Regions from separate parts of the Streptomyces millisiae genome, predicted to be linked through region 2. Evidence: riboswitches for the same ligand, from Rfam matches in the RefSeq annotation. Region 2 holds a riboswitch; the other holds the start of a gene.

Region 1 (9,126 bases), on a different contig from region 2:
CACGCGGTCCGGTACAGGGCCTTCAACTCGTCCGGCAGGCCGGGGAGTTCCGCGACCGAACCGTTGGCCTCGCGCAGCGCCTCGCGGGTCGCGTCGTGCCAGAGGCCGAGCTTCTTGAGCTCGTCGACCAGGTACGAGTTGACCTGGAGGAACTCGCCGCTCAGTGTCTCCCGCTTGAAGAGGTTGGACACCTGCGGCTCGATGCACTCGTAGACGCCGGCGATGGACGCGATGGTCGCGGTCGGCGCGATGGCGAGCAGCAGCGAGTTGCGCATGCCGGTGTGGGCGACCCGCTCACGCAGCGCGGCCCAGCGCTCGGGCCAGGCCGCGGTGGCCTCCGGGTAGTGGTCGGGGTGGAACACGCCGTCGGCGGTGCGGGTCTCGGCCCAGGCCCGGTGCCTGCCGTGCCGCTCGGCCAGGTCGGCCGAGGTCTCGTAGGCGGTGAGCATGATGCGCTCGGCGATCCGGGTGGACAGCTCGCGCGCCGCGGGGGAGTCGAAGGGGAGGCCGAGCCTGAAGAACACGTCCTGCAGGCCCATCACGCCCAACGCCACCGGCCGCCAGCGGGAGTTGGAGGCGCCGGCCTGGGCCGTGGGGTAGAAGTTCAGGTCGACGACGCGGTCCAGGAAGACGACGGCCGTGCGCACGGTGGCGTCGAGCCGCTCCCAGTCCATCTCGCCGTCGTCGCCCAGATGGGCGGCGAGGTTGACCGAGCCCAGGTTGCAGACGGCCGTCTCGCCGTCGTTCGTGACCTCCAAAATCTCCGTGCACAGGTTCGAGGAGTGCACGATGGCGCCGGGCCTGGCGGTCTGGTTGGCGGTGCGGTTGGCGGCGTCCTTGAACGTCATCCAGCCGTTGCCGGTCTGGGCCAGGGTGCGCATCATCCGGGCGTACAGCTGGCGGGCCGGGATGGTGCGCTGCGCGAGCCCGGCCTGCTCGGCGCGGCGGTAGGCGGCGTCGAACTCCTCGCCCCACAGGTCGACGAGCTCGGGCGTGTCGGCGGGCGAGAACAGCGACCAGTCGGCGTCCGCCTCGACGCGCCGCATGAACTCGTCGGGGATCCAGTGCGCGAGGTTGAGGTTGTGGGTGCGGCGCGCCTCCTCGCCCGTGTTGTCACGGAGCTCCAGGAACTCCTCGATGTCCGCGTGCCAGGTCTCCAGGTAGACGCAGGCCGCGCCCTTGCGCCGGCCGCCCTGGTTGACGGCGGCCACCGAGGAGTCGAGGGTGCGCAGGAACGGGACGATGCCGTTGGACTTGCCGTTGGTGCCGCGGATCAGCGAACCGCGGGCCCGGATCCGGGAGTAGGACAGGCCGATGCCGCCGGCGTGCTTGGAGAGCCTGGCGATCTGGTGGTAGCGCTCGTAGATGGAGTCCAGCTCGTCCGCGGGGGAGTCCAGCAGATAGCAGGAGGACATCTGCGGGTGGCGGGTGCCCGAGTTGAACAGAGTGGGGGACGACGGCAGGTACGCCAGGGTGCTGGTGAGCCGGTAGAGCTCGGCCACCTCCGCCAGCGCCCGCTCCGAGTCGTCCTCGGCCAGGCCGCAGGCCACCCGCAGCAGGAAGTGCTGGGGTGTCTCGATGACCTTGCGGGTGATCGGGTGGCGCAGCACGTAGCGGGACTCGACCGTGCGCAGCCCGAAGTACTCGAAGCGGTCGTCGGCGCCGGTGGTGACGGCGTGCTCGACGAGGGCGTCGAGGCGGGAGGCGTGGCGACGGACGAACCCGGCGGTGCGGTCGCCGATCAGGCCCTCGCGGTGGCCGACGGCGATGGAGGCGGAGAACGAGTCGGCACCCTGCCCGGCGGCCTCCTCGCGGATGGCGAGGGTGAGGAGCCGGGCCGCCAGGCGCGAGTACTGGGGCTCCTCGGCGATCAGTCCTGCGGCGGCCTCGATGGCCAGCGAGCGCAGCTCGGCCTCGTCGGAGCCGGCGTGCCGGCCGCGCAGGACGGCCGCCTCGACCCGCGCGGGGTCGGTGGCGGGCAGGTCGCCGGTGAGGTCGGCCAGCACCTTCGACAGTGTGGGTGACTGCGAGGCTGTAACCGGCTCCGCGGGTGCGACGGGTGCGATGGTCACTCGATGCTCTCCCTCGAATCGAACCGAATCGACCGCGGAGCGCCGGCCCGAACGGGGTCGCGCGCGGCGTTCCGCGGCGGGCTTTCGAGGGCCGGGCGGGACGGGCGCACACGGGCATGTGTGTGGTAAGGCAAAGGCATGCCGCGCTGCGTCCGTCGGCCCAGTCCTCGAGGCCCGGACGTCTGTGGCTGCCAGCCAGGCGACCGGACTTGACGACAGACGGGACGGATCCCGCCATCGCACACCGTTGCGGGACAGTTCCGGACTCTCACCGGATTCCCCTGGGCGACAACGAGGAAGAGCATACATCTTGTGCTGCCCCAACTGAGCACCCCTATATGTTGTGTTCCGTGTCCCCTTGGTGACGGAGCGGGGGGAGCGAACAAGCGAATGCCCGTTGGGTCGACCCACGGCCGGGGCGCTCGCCGTGGCATGGGGGCCCGAGGGTGCGCGGCGACGGGTCGGGCTCGGGGTGGGGATGTTTCCGCGTGTGCGATCGCGAATGTGCGCGACGGTCAGTCGCGGCGCAACACCCAGAAGCCGGCCTCACTCGCCGTCACCCGGTAGGCCGCGTCCGGATACAGCTGCCGGGCGTAGGCGAGCATGCCGGCCGCGTCCCTGGCCGGGTCGTAGTAGGCGACGTACTCGGGGGCCGGTATTCGGGGATCGCCGATCCAGAACACCCGGGCGCGCTGCGTGAGATGGGAGATGGGCCGGACGTTGGCCGCGACGTCCGCGCCGTCGGGGACGGCGGCCAGCACCCGCTCACCGGCCTCGGCGACCGGCCCCGGGCGGTAGGTGTCGGCGTGCGTGAGGGTGGCGACCGGCAGCGTCGTGGAGAGCGCCAGCGCGGCCGCCAGCGCCGCGGCGGGCAACTGGCGGGCGTAGGACCGCAGCCACGGCCGGCTGGAGTCGCGGGAGCGGGCGACGGCGTCGGCGAGGGCCAGCGCCGTGACGGGCATCAGCACGGCGCTGTAGTGGAAGTCGGTGCCCCAGTAGTTCGGCTCCTGCGACGCGAACCGCCAGGCGAGCGTCGGCAGCACGACGAGCAGCAGCGGCGAGCGCAGCGCCAGCAGCCCGGTGGTCGGGACCAGGATCCACAGCAGGGTGCGCAGCTTGGTGTCGGCCGAGCTGAACAGCGCGTCCAGCGGGCCGCCCCCCTCGTCCACCTTGGCCCAGTAGTCGTAGCCGCCGGCCGCGTTGAACCCCGGTATCACCACGCCTATCACCAGCGCGCACGCCAGCACGGCGAGCCCGGCCACCGCCAGCGCCGCCCTGGTCGCCCGCACGTGCCCGGCCTGGTGGGCGCGCCACGCCACCACCAGGGCGAGCACGGCCACCGTCAGGCCCAGGTCCTCCTTGACCAGCAGCAGCGGCAGCGCCCAGCAGAGCGCGGCGCGCCAGCGCTGCCGCAGCACGGCCTCCAGGGAGAAGGCGATCAGCGGGACGGCGAAGCAGATCTCGTGGAAGTCGAAGTCCACCGCCCGCTGCATGCCCCAGGAGAGGCCGAACGCCGCGCCGATCGCGGCGCCCGCCGGGCGGCCGAGCAGGAAGGCCGCGCCACGCGTCACCGGCACCACGGCGAGCGCGAACAGGGCCGCCTGCGCGACGAGGAGCGTGACGGGCGACGGGAAGACGCGGTACAGCGGCGCGAGCAGCGCCGTGATCGGGCTGAAGTGGTCGCCCAGTATCGGGAACCCGGGCCCCTTGAGGTCGGCGACCGGCTCGTTCAGCCGGGCGTAGGCGCTGATGGCCTGCTCGAATATCCCCAGGTCCCAGGAACGGTTCTCCCAGCGGAGATGGCGGGTGACGGAGAGCGTGGCGTAGACGACGAAGAACCCGATGGCCAGCAGCACGCCGTCCGACGGCAGGCGCGACCCCCACCGCGGGGTCGGCCGCGCGACGGTCCGCGGTGGGGTTCTCGTGGGCGTGTGGGTGGTGCTGGTCATCGGGACACCGCTGCGGTCGCGAGGGGTCGGGGCGCGAGGGCGGTGTCGCGCCGGTGGCCCGCCCCGCCGCAGGAAGGACGTCCGGCCGGCCCCGACGGTTCCCGACCCGGGGCGCGGCTACTCGCCGAGCGGCAGCCTGGCGCTGACCGCGACGCCGTCCGGCCGCCGGCTCAGCGTGGCGCCGAGCCGCCGCAGGGCCGCGACCGCCGGCGCGTTGTCCGCCGTGGTGTCGGCGACCAGCACCCGGCCGCCGACGCGCCGCGCCTCCACGCGCAGCAGCCGCAGGGCGACGGTGCCGATGCCGCGGCCGCGGTGCGAGCGGCCGAGCCAGATGCCGGTCTCGAGCTCGCCGGGGGCGCCCGCCCTGGCCAGCCGCACGGAACCGACGATCGCCCCGTCGTGGACGACGGCATAGGTGGCCTCGCGGGCCGGCCCGTCGAGCCCGGCCCTCCCGCGGGCCCGGTGCCAGGCCAGGAACGCCTCCCGGCGATCACTCGTCCACCCGGGCGGACCGGCGACCGGCGGCATCACGTCCTCGGGCGCCGCGTCGGCGACCGCCGCCGCGAGCAGCCCGCCCAGCGTCTCCTCGTCCACGACACGCAACGCCACGTTGCCCTGCTCGGCCATGTCTCCTGCCCTCTCCGCCCGGCGCCGTCCCCGAGCGCCGATTCTCGGAGCCTGGCCCGCCCCCACGCCAGCGGTTTCGGCCGGCCAGCCGCGACGGCCTGCCGGCGGCGGGACGGTGCGGCCCGCCGGCGGACGCCCGCGCCTGCGGCGCGGCCTCCGCCCGGCGGCCCGGGGGCGGCGGGCCGCCGCACCGCCGGCGCCGGGCCCGGCCGAAGCGGGGTGCCTGCCGGCGGCGCGGGGCGGAGCGGTGCCGTCGCGGACCCGCCCGCCCCCGCCTGCGGCGCCGGCCAGGCGGGAGCGGGGCGGCCTGCGCCCGGCGGCCAGGGCGGCCTGGGCCGCATATCCCCAGCGGCACGCGCCGCCGGGCTCCGCGGCCCGTGCCGCGCCGCAGGCGCGGGGCCGGGCCGGCGCCCCCGCTCCCTCGGGGGGCGCGAGACCCGCCGGCCGAGCCGGCCGCCCGCAGGCGCCGGGTGGGCGGGGGAGAGGCCCGCCGGCCCGCCCCGCCAGGGGCTAGCAGCAGACGCCGCCCCCGTTGCGCGGGTCCCCGTAGCGGCGCTCGACCCGCTCGCGCTCGAAGGCGCGACGGGAGGGCACGGGCGCCGACGGGTCCACCTCGCGTACCCGCGCCACGTGGCGGGCGTAGGCGTTCTCGCCGGTCAGCTCGGTGACGTACCAACGCAGCCAGGCCGCCGCGCGTCTCATTCGCCGGCCTCCACCTTCGCCGTGCTCCGCTCACCCCTGGACTGCTCGGGGATGCCGCCGCCCGGGCCCAGGCCGGCCGCGGCGAGCTCGGCGCGCTCCTCCTTCGTCGGGATCAGGCCGGCCGGGGCGATCAGCCGCGACGGCACGTGCGGGGACTCCCGCAGCCGGGCCGTGCCCGGGTTGCGGACGGCCCGCACGCACACCCGCAGCGCGTCGGCGAAGACGATCAGCACCAGCAGGGCCAGCGCCGCGGAGATCGCCGCGTCGAGCGTGGCGTTGTTGACGATGGTCCGCATGTCGTCCATGTCCTGCGCGCCGGGCAGCAGTTGGCCGGCGTCGATGCCGTCCTGGTACTGGTCGCGCCGGGCCCAGAACCCCACCGCCGGGTCGCCGGAGAACACCTTCTGCCAGCTCGCGGTGAGCGTGACCACCGCGAGCCAGGTGAGCGGCAGCAGCGTCACCCAGACATGCCGCAGCCGGCCGGACTTGACCAGCAGCACCGTGCAGACGGCCAACGCCACCGCCGCCAGCAGCTGGTTGGAGATGCCGAACACCGGGAACAGCGTGTTGATGCCACCGAGCGGGTCGTTGACGCCGACCCACAGCAGGTAGCCCCAGAGTGCGACGACGATGCCGCTGCTCAGCGCGATGCCGGGCAACCAGTTGGTGGCGCGCATCCGGCCGAACCTCGGGTGAACGGAGGCGATGGCGTCCTGGACGATGAAGCGGCCGACCCGGGTGCCGGCGTCGATCGCCGTCAGGATGAACAGCGCCTCGAACATGATCGCGAAGTGATACCAGAAGCTCATCATCGCGTCGCCGCCGAGGATCTCCGCGAGGATCGCGGCGAGGCCCAGCGCGAGCGTCGGCGCGCCGCCGGTCCTGGAGAGCAGCGACTCCTCCTCGACGGACTCCGCGGCCGCCGCGAGTTGCTCAGGCGTGACGGTGAAGCCCCAGGAGGAGATGGTGTCGGCGGCGGACTGGAGGGTGTCGCCGATCACCGCGGGCGAGGCGTTCATCGCGAAGTAGACGCCCGGGTCGAGCACACAGGCGGCGGTGATCGCCATGACCGCCACCCCGGACTCCATCAGCATCGCGCCATAGCCGATGGTGCGGACCTGGGTCTCCTTCTGGATCATCTTGGGCGTGGTGCCGGAGGAGATCAGGGCGTGGAACCCGGAGACCGCGCCGCAGGCGATGGTGATGAACACGAACGGGAAGAGCGAGCCGGCGAACACCGGCCCCTCGCCGTTGCCCGCGAAGTCCGTGACGGCGTCCATCTTCAGCGTCGGCAGCGTGACCACCAGGGCCGCGGCGAGCAGCACGATGGTGCCGATCTTCATGAACGTCGACAGGTAGTCCCGGGGCACGAGCAGCAGCCACACCGGCGCGACGGACGCCGCGAAGCCGTAGATCACCAGCCAGACGACGAGGGTGCGCGGCGAGAGCGTGAAGGTGTCCGCCAGGCCCGAGTTGGCGACCCAGCGGCCCGAGGCGATGGCGAGCAGCAACAGCGCCACGCCGATGACGGTGACCTCCGCGACCCGGCCGGGGCGGAGATAGCGCAGGTAGACACCCATGAAGAGGGCGATGGGGATGGTCAGGCCGACCGAGAAGGTGCCCCAGGGCGACTCGGCGAGCGCGTTGACCACCACCAGCGCCAGCACCGCCAGCAGGATGATCATGATGGCGAAGACGGCGATGACCGCGGCGACGCCGCCGATCGGGCCGATCTCCTCGCGTGCGATCTGGCCGAGCGACTTGCCGTCGCGGCGGGTGGAGAAGAACAGCACCACCATGTCCTGGACGGCGCCGGCGAAGATGACGCCGACGATGATCCAGATGGTGCCGGGCAGATAGCCCATCTGTGCGGCGAGCACCGGGCCGACCAGGGGGCCGGCGCCGGAGATGCCGGCGAAGTGGTGGCCGAGCAGCACGCGGCGGTCGGTGGGGTGGAAGTCGACGCCGTCGTTGACGCGTTCGGCCGGGGTGGCGCGGGTCGGGTCGGCACGCAGCACGCGGGTCGCGATGTAGCGCGCGTAGAAGCGGTAGCCGATGGCGTACGAGCCGAGCGCGGCCGCCACCATCCAGGCGGCGGACACCTCCTCGCCGCGGTAGAGCGCCAACATGGACCAGCCGACGGCGCCGATGACGGCGACGGCGGTCCAGATGGCGATGGAGCGTGGTCGTGCGTGCGTGGGGAATTGCACGGTGGTCTCCCGCCTGTCCTCCTTGACTGACTGGCCGGAATCTAGGCCAGCGGAGCCGAGTTGACTAGTTGCGCGTGTGGCGCGTGGCCGCGCCAGCGGCTCAGAAGGGCCTGGTGGTCGCCGGTTCGGCGGACCAGCCCCGAAGCCGGGCGCCTGCGGCGCGGCGTCGGCCGGATGCGGGCTGTATCGGTCGGCGATGGACCGGCGTTGGCCGGCGCGGCGGCGGCCGGGCGTTGCTCGGCGTGGCCGGGTGCGGCGCGGCGGGCCGGGGTTCGTTCCGGCCGCCGGGCCTGGAGGCTCGGCGCGTTGGCTGATCTCGTGGTACCGGGCCGTGCCGTAGCCCGGGCACGGCCTGGCCAAGCCGAGCCCTGCCGGTGGTCCCGCCCGTCGGGCGGTGCGGTCGAGGCACCAAGGCTCAGGTGTGCGCCTCGGAGTGCCGCGTCACCGGCCCTCGGCGAAGCCGGCCTCGGCGCCGGCCAGGCGCCCGGTTGGTGGTCTACGCCAGGCCCGGCCTGGCGAGGTTGGCGACGAACTTGTAGCGGTCGCCGCGGTAGACGGAGCGGACCCATTCGACGGGTTCGCCGGTGGAGTCGCGGGAGTGGCGGGAGAGCATCAGCATCGGCAGGCCGACGTCCGTGCCGAGCAGGCCGGCCTCGCGGGGGTTGGCGAGCGAGGTCTCGATGGTCTCCTCGGCGCTCGCCAGGTGCACGTCGTAGACCTCGGCGAGGGCCGTGTAGAGCGAGGTGTAGCGGACCAGGCTGCGCCGCAGGGCGGGGAAGCGCTCCTGGGAGAGGTGCGTGGTCTCTATCGCCATCGGTTCGCCGCTGGCGAGCCGCAGGCGCTCGATGCGCAGCACCCGGCCGCCCTGCGGGATGTCGAGCAGGCGGCTGAGGCGCTCGTCGGCGGTGATGTAGCCGATCTCCAGCAGCTGGGAGGTGGGTTCGAGGCCCTGGGCGCGCATGTCCTCGGTGTAGGAGGTGAGTTGGAGCGCCTGGGAGACCTTCGGCTTGGCGACGAAGGTGCCCTTGCCCTGGATGCGCTCGAGCCGGCCCTCGACCACCAGCTCCTGGAGGGCCTGGCGGACGGTGGTGCGCGAGGTGTCGAACTCGGTGGCCAGGGAACGCTCGGGCGGCACCGCGGTGCCGGGCGGGAGCGTCTCGGTCATCTGCTGGAGATGGCGCTTGAGGCGGTAGTACTTCGGCACCCGCGCGGTGCGGCTGCGGTCGGGCCCGTCCGTGCCGGCGGGTGAGCCCGCGACCGTTGCCCCGTCTCTCGCCATACCACGCCTTCCCGATTCGTTCTTCCGCGCGGCGCCTTCCGCGTTCTCCGCCGTCACCGGCTCCTCCGAGACATCGCAGTTCACATCGTGGCACGGGCCCGAGTTCGGCGTGTGGTCCGAACAGATGTCGGTCCGGTAACGGACAGCATGCGCCGCTCGTGGACCCTTGACACCCCGACTTGGTCTAGTCCAAGCTCCCGGGCAACTGGTCTACACCTCTTGTATCTCCACCATTAAACGTTACGGAGGCTCGGGATCGTGAAGCGCAAGCTGGTCGCCGCCGCCGG
Region 2 (9,126 bases):
CCGGCGGAACCGGTCGAACACCTCGTAGTCGAAGCCGTAGCCGACGTTCCCCTTGTTGAGCAGGCCAGGGAAGTTCCGCATGCCGTAGTAGACGCCGCCGACGTCGTCGCGGGCCTCCACCACCTCGCCCGCCACCGGCGCGTGGTACCAGTGGTAGGTGTCGGGCATCAGCACGCAGGACACCGCCGTGCCGCCGGGCCTGACCACCTCGCCCGCCGCGTCCCGCTCCGGGACGAACCTCCGGTAGTGCGGGGAGTCCGCGAGGAGCTGTCGGACGTTCATGGTGACCGTCTTGACGGGGATCGGCGTCTCCTCCGTCAGGTCGTCGACGATCATGTTGATGACGCAGTCGGTCGGGGCGACCACCACGCTGTCGTCGTCCTCGGCGTCGATCGGCCGCCTGGTGTCGTCCCGCAGGTTCCGGGTGAAGAAGTCGTTGAAGCTCCGCCACGGGCCCGGCTCGAAGTCGTCCATCCGGGAGCCGAGTTCCTCCCGCCAGCTGGCGATGAGCAGCTGCCCCCGCTCCCCCTCGTCGTCCATCTGGGCGCCCTGGAGGGCGGTGAAGTCGGCCGTCATCCGCAGCCCGGGTCCGGTGGTCACGAAGACCATGCCGTAGTCGTTCTCGTAGGTGAGCCAGCTGAACTTCTCGATGTGGTGCAGGCCCTCGCTCGGTCTGGTGGTCCACCCCGCCTCGTACCACTCCCGGAAGAAGTCGCACAGGTCCTCGATCGACCTGCCCCGCCAGTCGTACCGCGCCCCGGGCGGCGTGTCCTCCGGGTACGGCACCACGTTCGCGATCGCCGCGTCGTACATGGTCGCGAAGCCGTCGCGGTCCTCGCGGTACCACCGCCTGACCCTGCCGAGGAACTCGTCGAGGGTCTTCGAACAGCTCTCTTCGCCCGTCATCGCTTCTCCCGCTCCTCGGACATCGCACGGCACGACGGATATGTGCCCGCCCCGGCCCCCGGCCAGGGGCAAACCCGGTCGCTTCACCGAAAAGTGGCCGCCTTTCGACGCGTCGATGGGGGCCGCCTCGCCATCCGGATGACGGACGTGACCCGCCGCGTCCCGGTGGCGGCCCGTAGGCTGGCCCACGCAGCTGGTTCGCCCCGTCCGCCAGGCGGGAGGCGTCGCAAGAGGGAACCCGGTGGGAATCCGGGACTGCCCCGCAGCGGTGAGCGGGAACGACCGCCGTCACACGCACTGGGTCCGGGAACCGGGCCTGGGAAGCGACGGCCAGTAGGTGTCCTCCGGTCCGGAGGGCGGGCCCGCGAGTCCGAAGACCTGCCAACTGCCCGCGCCCGGCCACCCGTGCGCGGACATCCCGGTGACCTCGAGGGCGGGTCGGCGACACACCAGGCGGACGGCGGCGCCTCGCGCGCGGGCCCGGGCCCGCCCGGTCACCGTCCCCTTCGCGTCCTCGTCCCGTCGCCGGGATCCCAGGGAACCATCTCGCGAAGGAGAGCTCCGTGACCCCCAAGCCCGCAGCCGCGGCAGCACGGGCCACCGTGTACGGCTACCCCCGACAGGGCCAGGACCGGGAGTTGAAGAAGGCCACCGAGGGCTACTGGAAGGGCCGCGTCACCGCCGACGCCCTCCGGGCCACCGCCGCCGAACTGCGCCGCGCCACCTGGCGGCGGCTGGCCGAGGCCGGCGTCGCCGAGGTCCCCACCGGCGACTTCTCCCACTACGACCACGTGCTGGACACCACCGTCATGGTCGGCGCGATCCCCGACCGGCACCGCGCCGCCTTCGCCGCCGACCCGCTCGACGGCTACTTCGCCATGGCGCGCGGCACCCGGGACGTCGCCCCGCTGGAGATGACCAAGTGGTTCGACACCAACTACCACTACCTGGTCCCCGAACTCGGCCCGGACACCGTGTTCTCCCCCGACTCCGCCAAGCAGGTCGGCGAGCTCGCGGAAGCCCTCGCCCTCGGCCTGACGGCCCGTCCCGTCCTCGTCGGCCCCGTCACCTACCTGCTGCTCGCCAAGCCCGCACCGGGCGCGCCCGCCGACTTCGAGCCGCTGGCCCTGCTGGACCGCCTGCTGCCGGTGTACGCCGAGGTCCTCGCGGACCTGCGGGCGGCCGGCGCCGAGTGGGTGCAGCTGGACGAGCCGGCCCTGGTGCAGGACCGCACCCCGGCCGAGCTTGCCGCCGCCGCCCACGCCTACCAGCGGCTCGGCGCCCTCGCCGACCGGCCGCGGATCCTGGTCGCCTCCTACTTCGACCGGCTCGGCGACGCCCTCCAGGTCCTGGCCCAGGCCCCCGTCGACGGGCTCGCCATGGACTTCACCGGCCCCGCCGCGGCCAACCTGGACGCGCTGGCGGCCGTCGGCGGGCTGCCGGGCAGGCGCCTGGTCGCCGGCGTCGTCGACGGCCGCAACATCTGGATCAACGACCTGTCGAAGTCCCTCACCACCCTCGGCACCCTGCTCGGCCTCGCCGACCGGGTCGACGTCGCCGCCTCCTGCTCCCTGCTGCACGTCCCCCTGGACGCTGCGGCGGAACACGACATCGACCCCCAGATCCTGCGCTGGCTGGCCTTCGCCCGGCAGAAGACCACCGAACTCGTCACCCTCGCCAGGGGCCTGTCCCTCGGCACCGACGCCATCGCGGCCGAACTCGCCGCCAACCGCGCCGACCTGGCCTCCCGCGCCGGCTCCCCCATCACCCGCGACCCGGCCGTCCGGGCCCGCGCCGGCGCGGTGACCGAGGCCGACGCCCGCCGCCCCCACCCCTACCCCGAGCGGGCCACCGCCCAGCGGGCCCGGCTCGGCCTGCCGCTGCTGCCCACGACGACCATCGGCTCCTTCCCGCAGACCGCCGAGCTGCGCGCCGCCCGCGCCGACCTGCGCGCCGGCCGCGTCGACCCGGCCGGCTACGAGGAGCGGGTCAGGGCCGAGATCCGGGAGGTCGTCGCCTTCCAGGAGCAGCTCGGCATCGACGTCCTGGTGCACGGCGAGGCCGAACGCAACGACATGGTCCAGTACTTCGCCGAGCAGCTCACCGGCTACCTCGCCACCCGGCACGGCTGGGTGCAGTCCTACGGCACCCGCTACGTCCGCCCGCCGATCCTGGCCGGCGACGTCTCCCGCCCCGAGCCGATGACGACGCGCTGGACGGCGTACGCCCAGTCCCTCACCCCGCGCCCGGTCAAGGGCATGCTGACCGGCCCGGTGACCATGCTCGCCTGGTCCTTCGTCCGCGACGACCAGCCGCTGGCCGACACCGCGCGCCAGGTCGCCCTCGCCCTGCGCGACGAGGTGGCCGACCTGGAGGCGGCCGGCACCGCGGTGATCCAGGTGGACGAGCCCGCGCTGCGCGAGACCCTGCCGCTGCGGGCCGCCGACCGGGCCGGGTACCTGGCGTGGGCCACCGAGGCGTTCCGGCTCACCACCGGCGGCGTGCGCCCCGACACCCAGATCCACACCCACATGTGCTACGCCGAGTTCGGCGACATCGTGCGGGCCATCGACGACCTCGACGCCGACGTCATCAGCCTGGAGGCGGCCCGCTCCCACATGCAGGTGGCCCGCGAACTCGCCGCGCACGGCTACCCGCGCCAGGCGGGCCCCGGCGTCTACGACATCCACTCCCCGCGCGTGCCGAGCGCCGAGGAGGCCGCCGAACTGCTGCGCACCGGGCTGCGGGCCATCCCGGCCGAACGCCTGTGGGTCAACCCCGACTGCGGCCTGAAGACCCGCGGTTGGCCCGAGACCCGCGCCTCGCTGGAGAACCTGGTACGGGCCGCGCACGCCGTGCGTGCCGAGCTGTCCACGGCCTGACCCGAACCCGCCCGCTGGGGCCGGTCCGCCACGCGACCGGCCCCGGCGGCGTCACCCCGCCGAGCGGGTTGACGGTGACCAGTCAGGCCGTTACGTTGCCAGCGCGTATGGGAGCGCTCCCAAAGTCGTGACCCCGAGCGTTCAGGAGGCGGAACAGTGACGTTACGTCCCAACGAGTCCACCGGAACCGGTCCCGGATCGCCGAGTCGGCGGTCGGTGCTGGCGACGCTGGGCGCCCTGCCGGTCATCGCCACCGCCACGCCGGCCCTGGCGGCGCCCGGGGCACCGATCACGGCGGCGGCCACCGTGGTGGTCGACCCCGCGGCGTCCCGGCAGACCATTCGCGGCTTCGGCGGCATGAACCACACCGTCTGGATCAGCGACCTGACGGCCGCCCAGCGCGACACGGCCTTCGGCAACGGCACCGGGCAGCTGGGCTTCACCGTGCTGCGCGTCCCCGTCCACGAGGACCGCAACAACTGGAGCCGCGAGGTCGCCACCGCCCGCCGCGCCGTCGAACTCGGCGCGACCGTCATCGCCTCGCCCTGGAACCCCCCGGCCAGCATGGTCGAGACCTTCGTGCGCGGCAGCCAGACCGACGCCCGGCGGCTGCGGTACGACAGCTACGCCGCCTACGCCCAGCACCTCAACGACTTCGTCGTCTTCATGCGCAACAACGGCGTCAACCTGTACGCGATCTCGGTGCAGAACGAGCCCGACTACGCGCACGACTGGACCTGGTGGACCCCGACCGAGATGGTCCGCTTCCTGCGCGAGAACGCCGGCTCGATCAGCACCCGGGTCATCGCCCCGGAGTCCTTCCAGTACGTCAAGAGCTTCTCCGACCCCATCCTCAACGACGCCCAGGCGCTGGCGAACATGGACATCCTGGGCGCCCACCTCTACGGCACCCAGTTCCAGAACTTCCCCTACCCGCTCTTCACCCAGCGGGGCGGCGGCAAGGAACTGTGGATGACCGAGGTGTACTACCCCAACAGCAGCGACTCCGCCGACCTCTGGCCACAGGCGCTCGACGTCGGGGAGCACATCCACCGCGCCCTGGTCGACGGCCAGTTCCAGGCGTACGTGTGGTGGTACATCCGCCGCGGCTACGGACCCATGCGGGAGGACGGGCAGATCAGCAAGCGCGGCGCCAACATGGCGCACTTCTCGAAGTTCGTCCGCCCGGGCCACGTCCGCGTCGACGCCACCCCCAGTAGCCAGTCCAGCCTCTACACCTCCGCCTACCGGGGCACCAACGGCCAGGTCGTCATCGTCGCCGTCAACAAGGGGACCTCGGCGGTGAGTCAACCGTTCACCCTCACCAACAACGCCTCCACCCGCGTCTCGTGGTGGTTGACCGACGCCAGCAGGAACCTGGCGCCACAGACCACGCTCACCATGACCAACGGCACCTTCACCGCCCAACTCCCCGCCCGCAGCGTCACCACCTTCGTCACCGGCTGAGGTCCGCCCATCCGGCCGGCGGCCGGGTGGGCAACCTCCGGGGGCGCCGGACGGTCCAACCGGGCGGCAACCGCCCCGACCTCGTTGGAGGCCCCATGTCCGCACGCCGACTCCTCGCCACCACCCTCGCCGCCGCCTGCGCCCTGGCCGCGGCGCTCACCGTCTCCGATGTCGCCCCGATCCTCATCGGCGGTGTGCTGATCGGGGCCTGAGCCGCTTCTTGCCGGGCCCGCGAGCCCCGCGGCCGGGCCGGTCAGGCGCGCGGGGCCCGGGGTCCGCCGACGCGGCGGACGGAGCCGAGCTGGTTGCGGTCCAGGTTGGTGTCGGTGAACCGCTCGGCCACCGCGTGCAGGATGTCGATCATGGCGAGGGTGGCCGGCGTGGGCATCCGGTTCTCAGGGCGGGCCAGCAGGATTCGGCGAATCGGCGCGGGCACGTCGGCGCCGAGCCGCACCAGCCGCACGTCGTTGCGCCGGTTGGTGAGCGCGAGCCGGGGCGCGATGGCGATGCCGAGGCCGGCGGCGACCATGGCCTGCGCCTCCTGGTAGTCGTGTGACTCGTAGGCGATCCGCGGCTCGAAGCCGGCGAGCCGGCAGCTGCGCCGCAGCACCTCGGCGACCGGATGGTTGTCGGCCCGAATGATCCAGTGCTGGGCGGCCAGGGAGCGCAGGCTGACCTCGGGCTCGTCGAGGAGCCGGGAGTTGGCCGGGACGACGAGCACGGTGGGGTCGTTGAGCAGGTGGGTCAGGGTCAGGGCCTCGTCGCTGACCCGGTTCCACCGGTAGTCCCACAGCAGGGCGAGCTCGACCTCGCCGGTGTGCAGCATCTCGCGCAGCTGGGCGAGCATCGCCGATCTGACCACCACCTCGGCGCCGGCGTGGGCGCGGGCGAACCGGGTGAGGGCCAGCGGCAGCAGCGAGGCGCTGACGGTGGGGAAGGAGCCGAGCCGCAGGGTGCCGCGGTCGAGTCGGGCGAAGGCGTCGAGATCCGCCTGGGCGGCGCGCAGCTCGCGGCGGATCGCCCGGCCCCTGGCCACCAGCGCCTCCCCCGCGCCGGTCAGCCGCACGCCGCGGGGCAGCCGTTCGAGCAGCGGCTGGCCGACCTCGGCCTCCAGCCGGGACATCTGCTGGGAGGCGGCGGAGGCGGTCATCCCGGCGGCGGACGCGGCGCCGGTCAGCGAGCCGTGTTCGGCGATCTCGGTGAGCAGCAGCAGTCTCCGTACGTTGAGCACGCGTCGAGTCTAGCCTTTAGCTCCACTAAACCCCTTCTAAGAAAATGGGTATTGTTCTCAACTCTTCGCGGTGCCATCGTGAGCGCGTCCACCCCCCGTAATAAGCACAGAAGGACGGCTGAGGTGCGCGTTTCCGCGAGTCTGGTGCGTGGTGGCACGAGCAAGTGCTGGCTGTTCGACCACCGGCACGTCCCCGCCACGCTGGACCGCCTGGAGCGGCTGCTGGTCGACGCGTACGGCGCGAAGGACCCGGTCCACCTGGACGGCGTCGGCGGTGCCACGCCGACCACGTCCAAGGCCGCGGTCGTCAAGCCCTGCCCGGACGAGGGTGTCGACGTCGAGTACCTCTTCGGCCAGGTCGGCATCGGCGTCGACCGGGTCGAGTGGGGCAGCAACTGCGGCAACTGCGCCACGGCGATCGCCCTGTGGTCGGTGGCCAGGGGGCTGGTCCCGGTCGGCGGCGACCTGACCCGGGTCGTGATGCGCAACACCAACACGGGCGCGCTGCTGGAGGCCACCGTCGACACCGCCGGCGGTCTGGTGCCCGAGTTCGGCACCCAGACCGTGCCGGGCACCAGGTCCGGCGGGGTCGCGGTCGGCCTGACCTTCCTCGACCCGGCAGGGCGGACGACGGGCGCGCTGCTGCCGACCGGCAACGCCGACGAGGAGCTGCGGCTGGCGGGCGAGGCGGTCCGGGTGACCATGCTGGACGCCGGCGCGCCCGTCGTCCTGGTCGACGCGGCCGCGGCCGGCCTGACCGGCGCCGAGCCGGTCGCCGCGCTGCGCGGCGAGGTGGGCTGGCTGCGCGCGGTGCGGCACGCCGCCGCGCCCCGGATGGGACTGCTCCGTGCCGGCGAGGAGCCGGGCGACGCGGTGCCCAAGGTGGGGCTCGTCGGCGCGCCGGTGCCCTACGTCAGCTCGACCGGCGACCGTGTGGCCGCGAGCGACTACGACGTCTCGGTGCGGATGCTCACGATGAACGACCCGCACCCGGCGATCGGCCTCACCTCGGCGGTCGCCGTCGCCGCGGCGCACCTCGTTGACGGATCGGTGGTGCGGCGGGTATCAACGGCCACAGCCGACTCCCAGCTGCGCATCGGCACACCCGCCGGTGTGGTGCTGGTCAGCGCGACCGACATCGGCCCATCGGGACCTCACCGGGTCACCGTGCGTCGTGCCGCACGCGTCCTGTGCGACGCCGAGATCCTCGTGCCGGAACCGGCCCTTCCGACAGCGGCCTGACGGTTCCGCCTTCTCTCTCCCCCGGTAAGGACGACAACGATGTCTGCTGAAGCCATATCCATCGCCGCGCTGTTGGTCATGTTCCTGGTCGGCACCGTGCTGCCGATCAACATCGGCATCCTCGCCTTCGTCGCCACGTTCGTGGTCGGCACCTCGGCGCTGGGGATGACCGAGGACGAGATCTTCGCGGGGTTCCCGGTGAACCTGTTCGTGACGATCGTCGGCGTCACCTATCTGTTCTCGATCGCGCGCCGCAACGGCACCATCGACCTGCTGGTCACCGCCGGCGTGCGGCTGGTCCGGGGGAAGGTCGCGCTGATCCCCTGGGTGCTCTTCGTCGTGGCCTCGGTGCTGACGGCGTTCGGCACCTTCACGCCGGCCGCGGTGGCCATCCTGGCGCCGATCGGTATGAACTTCGCCTTCCAGCACCGGCTCAACCCGCTGATGATGGGGATGATGGTGATCAGCGGGGCCCACGCGGGCGCGTTCTCGCCGATCGCCGTGTCGGGCGCGCTCGTCCTGGACATGGTCGAGGACACCTCGGTCTCGGTGTCGGCGCCGACCCTGTTCTTCGCCAGCTTCGGCTTCAACCTGCTGCTGTCCGCCCTGACCTTCGTGCTCCTGCACTGGCGGGCGCGCGCCCGGGTCCCGGCCGGCGCGACCGGGAGCACGGCCGCGGCCGAGCCCGCCGAGCCCGCGGAGGGCACCACTACCGGCGTGACCTGGCGGCAGGCGCTGACGCTCGTCGCGCTGCTCGTCCTGGTGGTCGGCGCGCTGGTCTTCGAGCTGCAGATCGGCTTCCTGGCCCTGGCGGCGGGCGCGGTGCTGGCCCTGGTCGACATGAAGAACCAGGAGAAGGCCGTCGAGGGCATCGGCTGGTCGACCATCCTGCTCGTCGCGGGCATGATGACCTACGTCGCGATGCTGGAGCACGCCGGCACCATCGAGATGATCTCCGAGCACGCGGCCGGCGTCGGCGCGCCGCTGGTCGTCGCCCTGCTGCTGTGCTTCACGGTGGCGGTGACCTCGGCGTTCGCGTCCTCCACGGCCATCCTGACGGCGATCATCCCGATCGCCGTGCCGCTGCTGCTCGCCAGCCACCTGAGCCCGGCCGGTCTGATCGCGGCGCTGGCGATCTCCACGACCATCGTGGACGTGTCGCCGTTCTCGACCAACGGCGCCCTGGTGCTGAGCAACGCCAGGGGCGTCGACCGGCAGGGCTTCTACCGCCAGGTCATGAGCTACACCGCGGGCATCGTCGGCCTCGGCCCGGTCCTCGCCTGGGGCACCCTGGTGCTGGTGCCGTGGTCCTTCTGATCGGGCCGCCGGGGGGCGCGGGCGCCACGCCCGCGCCGTCAGTAGCAGAACCAGGCGTCGGGCAGGTCGTCGTACGCCTCC

What was found. A riboswitch is a leader RNA that binds a small molecule or an ion and turns the genes downstream of it on or off. The one in region 2 is predicted to bind cobalamin.
Region 1: linked by a shared signal. The riboswitch ahead of RNC47_RS14315 (ribonucleoside-diphosphate reductase subunit alpha) and the one ahead of metE (5-methyltetrahydropteroyltriglutamate--homocysteine S-methyltransferase) in region 2 are both predicted to bind cobalamin.

The regions. Positions count from the first base shown of each region.
Region 1 covers NZ_JAVREM010000014.1:65,491-74,616, reverse strand. The annotation lists gene RNC47_RS14315 (ribonucleoside-diphosphate reductase subunit alpha) at 1-2,072, opposite strand, end outside; cobalamin riboswitch at 2,250-2,415, opposite strand; gene RNC47_RS14310 (DUF2079 domain-containing protein) at 2,588-4,021, opposite strand; gene RNC47_RS14305 (GNAT family N-acetyltransferase) at 4,139-4,648, opposite strand; gene RNC47_RS14300 (YbdD/YjiX family protein) at 5,159-5,350, opposite strand; gene RNC47_RS14295 (carbon starvation CstA family protein) at 5,347-7,479, opposite strand; gene RNC47_RS14290 (GntR family transcriptional regulator) at 8,057-8,839, opposite strand; gene RNC47_RS14285 (extracellular solute-binding protein) at 9,098-9,126, shown strand, end outside.
Region 2 covers NZ_JAVREM010000008.1:116,094-125,219, forward strand. The annotation lists gene RNC47_RS10550 (phosphatidylserine decarboxylase) at 1-906, opposite strand, end outside; cobalamin riboswitch at 1,097-1,294, shown strand; gene metE (5-methyltetrahydropteroyltriglutamate--homocysteine S-methyltransferase) at 1,470-3,788, shown strand; gene RNC47_RS10560 (glycoside hydrolase family 30 beta sandwich domain-containing protein) at 3,945-5,255, shown strand; gene RNC47_RS10565 (LysR family transcriptional regulator) at 5,509-6,486, opposite strand; gene RNC47_RS10570 (PrpF domain-containing protein) at 6,610-7,728, shown strand; gene RNC47_RS10575 (SLC13 family permease) at 7,768-9,045, shown strand; gene RNC47_RS10580 (hypothetical protein) at 9,084-9,126, opposite strand, start outside.